DNA from 2 places in the Streptomyces sp. 5-10 genome. Region 2 is predicted to be linked to the other one. Evidence: riboswitches for the same ligand, from Rfam matches in the RefSeq annotation. Region 2 holds a riboswitch; the other holds the start of a gene.

Region 1 (2,150 bases), on a different contig from region 2:
GCCCAAGCCGCCCAAGCCGCGCAGGCCGCACAAGCGGCTCGGGCCGCTCAGACCCCTCAGGCCGCTCACGAGGCCGTGGCGGACGCCGGGCGCCCGCCGGGTCCCGAGAGACCGGAGCCCGTGGGAGAGGGCGCGGGAGAGGCGTCTGAGGGCGCTGAGAAGCCTCGCCGCTGGCTCCCGGGCTCGGATGTACGGCACGCCGAGTACGGGGCGGGCTGGGTGCAGGGGAGCGGAGTGGGCCGGGTGACCGTGCGCTTCGAGGAGCCGTGGTCGCCGCCGGGCCGGGTACGGACGTTCCCCGTGGACGACCCGGCGCTACAGCCCGCCGACCCGCTGCCGCTGCTGCGCCCGGACGCGGATGCGGCCGCGGCCGCGGACTCGGGAGAGGCCGAGGGCGCGGATCCGCCCCCGGGGGCGGTCACCGACTCGGCCCCGGGGAAGGCCGCGGATCCCCAGGCGGACCGGGGGGTGGCCGCGGACCTGGCTCCGGAGGAGATCGCGGACTCGGACCCGGGCGGGACCCCGGCCCCGGACGCGGGTGAGGGCATAGGCCCGGGCCCGGACGAGGCCGAGGGCCGGGACGGGCAGGTCCCAGAGCCCGGTGGTGGGTCCGAGCACGCCCCGGCCCCGGCCGGGGGCGGGGTCAGCCCGTGACGTCCAGGCCGTAGTGGTGGTAGAGCTGAAGCTCCTGCTCGGGGGAGAGGTGGCGGCCGACCCCGAAGTCCGGGGCGTCCTTGATCAGGGACCGGTCGTACGGCACCCGCAGGGTGTCGCCGACGACCTCGCTCGGTTCGAGCGGTACGAAGACGTCCCGGCTGAACAGCCCGGTGCGTACCGCCGCCCATTCGGGCTCGCCGGTCGCGTCGTCGAGATAGACCTCGTCCACGGTGCCGATCTTGGCGCCCTCGCGGTCGAATGCCTTGCGGCCGATCAGGGTCCGCGGGTCGATATCGGTCTGCACGCTCTCTCCCACAGGTGGCAAACAGATGACAAGCACGTGGCAAGTGCCCATTGCTACCTACAAAAAGCCACATCGCCGCACTCGGCCACTCGAACGCCCGCGACCGTCCCCCGTGGCAGAACCGCTGGTACGCTGACTGTGGCTGCAGACCCCGTGCGGGAGAGTCCTCCGCCGACGCTGTCGGAGGCGCCGAAGGAGCAAACCCTCCCCGGAATCTCTCAGGCACACGTACCGTGCGGGTGAGGTCACTCTGGAAAGCAGGGTGGGCCACGGGCGAGCAGAGCTCCGGAACCCCTCCTCACCGACGGTGAAAACCGGTCAGGCGGTACGTGGGCCGGTGAAGCTCTCAGGTTGAGATGACAGAGGGGGAGGCCGTCCGGGCACCCGAGCCGCGGTGCCCCTCGTAGGTCGTCACAGACCAGGAGGCCCCCGCAGATGACCGCCAATCGCATCGCACTCTCCGACTTGGAATCCGGTACTCCGTTCGAGCGGCGCCACATCGGCCCGGACGGCGAGGCACAGGCCAAGATGCTGGCCCAGGTCGGCTTCGGCTCGCTGGACGAGCTCACCGAGGCGGCCGTGCCGGACGTCATCAAGAGCACCGAGGCGCTGGACGCCCTGCCGCCGGCCCGCAGCGAGCCGGAGGTCCTCGCCGAGCTGCGCGCGCTCGCCGACCGCAACCAGGTGCTGCCGTCGATGATCGGCCTCGGCTACTACGGCACCCACACCCCGCCGGTGATCCTGCGCAATGTGCTGGAGAACCCCGCCTGGTACACCGCGTACACGCCCTACCAGCCGGAGATCTCCCAGGGCCGGCTCGAGGCGCTGCTGAACTTCCAGACCGTCGTCGCCGATCTGACCGGACTGCCGACGGCCGGTTCCTCGCTGCTGGACGAGGCCACCGCGGCCGCCGAGGCGATGGCGCTGTCGCGGCGCGTCGGCAAGGTCAAGGAGGGCGTCTTCCTGATCGACGCCGAGTGTCTGCCGCAGACCATCGCGGTCATACGGACCCGCGCCGAGCCGACCGGTGTCGAGGTCGTCGTCGCCGACCTGGCCGAGGGCATCCCGGACGAGATCGCCGAGCGCGGGGTCTTCGGCGTGCTGCTGCAGTACCCGGGCGCCTCCGGTGTGGTGCGCGATCCGCGCCCGGTCATCGAGCGCGCCCATGAGCTCGGCGCGATCGTCACCG
Region 2 (2,150 bases):
CGGCCTGAAGCGATCAGGCCGACCAGGGTGCGCGGGGTGACGGTGTCCGCCTGGCGGGACGCGGCCTCCAGGGCCGCCCGGCCGACGAAGTCGCCCGGCTTGTCGAACTTCACCACCCGGCCGAGGCCCGCGTCGAAGGGGGTGGTGTCGGTGGTCAGCTCATGCCCGTACAGCGGCATGCCCGCCTCGAGGCGCAGGGTGTCCCGGCAGGAGAGACCGCAGGGCACCAGGCCCACCGGGGCTCCGGCCTCGGTCAGCGCCTCCCACACCCGCTCGGCGTCGTCCGGCGCCAGGAACAGCTCGAAGCCGTCCTCGCCGGTGTAGCCGGTGCGGGCGATCAGGGCGGGGACGCCCGCGACGGTGCCCGGCAGCCCGGCGTAGTACTTCAGCCCGTCCAGGTCGGCGTCGGTCAGGCGCTTGAGGATCCCCGGGGACTCGGGCCCCTGGACGGCGAGCAGCGCGTAGGCGTCGCGGTCGTCCCTTACGGTCGCCTCGAAACCGCCGGCCCGCTCGGTCAGCGCGTCCAGCACCACCTGGGCGTTGGCGGCGTTGGCCACGACCAGGAACTCCTCGTCCCCGAGGCGGTAGACGATCAGGTCGTCCAGGATGCCGCCCTCGTCGTCGCAGATCATGGTGTAGCGGGCGCGGCCCACGGCGAGCGCGGACAGCCGGCCGACCAGCGCGTGGTCCAGGGCGTCCCCGGCCCGCGGACCGATGAGAGAGATCTCACCCATGTGGGAGAGGTCGAAGAGCCCGGCGCGGGTGCGCACCGCGGTGTGCTCGTCGCGCTCGCTGCCGTAGCGCAGCGGCATGTCCCAGCCGGCGAAGTCGGTCATGGTGGCGCCGAGCGCGCGGTGCCGCGCGTCCAGCGCGGTACGGCGTGGGGTGGGCGGGGCGTCGGTCACGATTCAGGCTCCAGGGGTCGGGGTCGCGCGACGGCGAGGACGGACGGCAAGGACGCGTGCGTCCTCCCCATCTGTCATCGGAACCTGAGAGGTTCGCCGTGACGCCCGTAAGGGGCCCGGCTTGCACCTTGGGTGGAGCCGCGCCCGCGCGGCCCGCTTTTCAGATCTGCCTCGTCCGCGCGGTATCGGGGCCTGAGAGATTCAAGGGAGGACTTGCTCCTTCGGCGCCCTGGACACCCGGCACGGATGCCGATGGCCAAGGACTCTCCCGCGCGGATTCAAGCGGCCGGTATGGAGTTGCGCGGACATCATCGCATGTATGGCCGAGAAGGGAAGCCCCGATCCGATCGGGCTCCGGCCGCCCGGCCAGGGGCAGCCTTGCTCGACATTACCTTTTCTTGACACTCTGCGGGTACGAGCAGCGTTGACCGACCTGGGAGGACGATCACGGTGCATGGGCAGGGAACGTACGCGACGACACAGAGGCTCCTGCCGGCGCGGCGTGGCCGCACCCCCACCGGGTCGACGGCTCGCCCCGGCCGGAGAAGCGCGGTGCACGATCTGCGCGGCGGGGCGGAGGGCGGCCGCGCGGACCCGCGTGAGCTGCGCTTTCCGGCGGGGGATGTGCTGGTCGCCTCCGGGCTGCCGGGCAGCGGCAAGAGCACGCTGATCAACCGGACGGTGCCGCTCCTGGACGAGACGGGCGCGGTCGTGATCAGGGTGGACTCGCAGAACACCCGGGAGGCGTGGGAGCGCAGGCTGCCCGGCTGGCTGCCGTACGCGCTCTACCGCCCGCTGGTCCGGTACGCCCACTACGCCGGGCTGCGCCGGGCGCTGCGCTCGGGCGCGAGCGTCGTGGTGCACGACTGCGGTGCGCTGCCGTGGGTCCGCCGCTGGCTGGCCCGGGACGTGCGGCGCCGGGGCCGCGACCTCCACATGGTGCTGCTGGACGTGGGCGCCACGGAGGCGCTGGAGGGGCAGGCCGCCCGTGGCCGAGGGGTATCCGCCTACGCCTTCGGGCGTCACCTGCGCGCGATGCGGCGGCTGATCGCGGGGATGGAGGAGGGGCGGCCGCCGCGGGGGTGCGCGTCGGCGGTGCTGCTGGACCGGCCGACCGCGAGCGCGCTGCGCTGCATCTCCTTCGAGTGATCACGCCTGTCTCTCGCGTGATCAGGCCTCTTCCCTCGCGTGATCAGGCCCCTCGCGCGAGTGGCCGGAAATCGGTCATGGGGCATCACACAGCGT

The links. A riboswitch is a leader RNA that binds a small molecule or an ion and turns the genes downstream of it on or off. The one in region 2 is predicted to bind glycine.
Region 1: another riboswitch for glycine. It lies ahead of gcvP (aminomethyl-transferring glycine dehydrogenase); the one in region 2 lies ahead of gcvT (glycine cleavage system aminomethyltransferase GcvT).

Annotation. Positions count from the first base shown of each region.
Region 1 is NZ_JACVYG010000051.1:62,394-64,543, reverse strand. Features, by position in the region: gene IEJ02_RS38265 (DNA polymerase IV) at 1-654, shown strand, start outside; gene IEJ02_RS38260 (PRC-barrel domain-containing protein) at 644-973, opposite strand; glycine riboswitch at 1,108-1,205, shown strand; glycine riboswitch at 1,207-1,331, shown strand; gene gcvP (aminomethyl-transferring glycine dehydrogenase) at 1,397-2,150, shown strand, end outside.
Region 2 is NZ_JACVYG010000011.1:140,602-142,751, forward strand. Features, by position in the region: gene gcvT (glycine cleavage system aminomethyltransferase GcvT) at 1-905, opposite strand, end outside; glycine riboswitch at 1,076-1,186, opposite strand; gene IEJ02_RS16200 (AAA family ATPase) at 1,356-2,054, shown strand.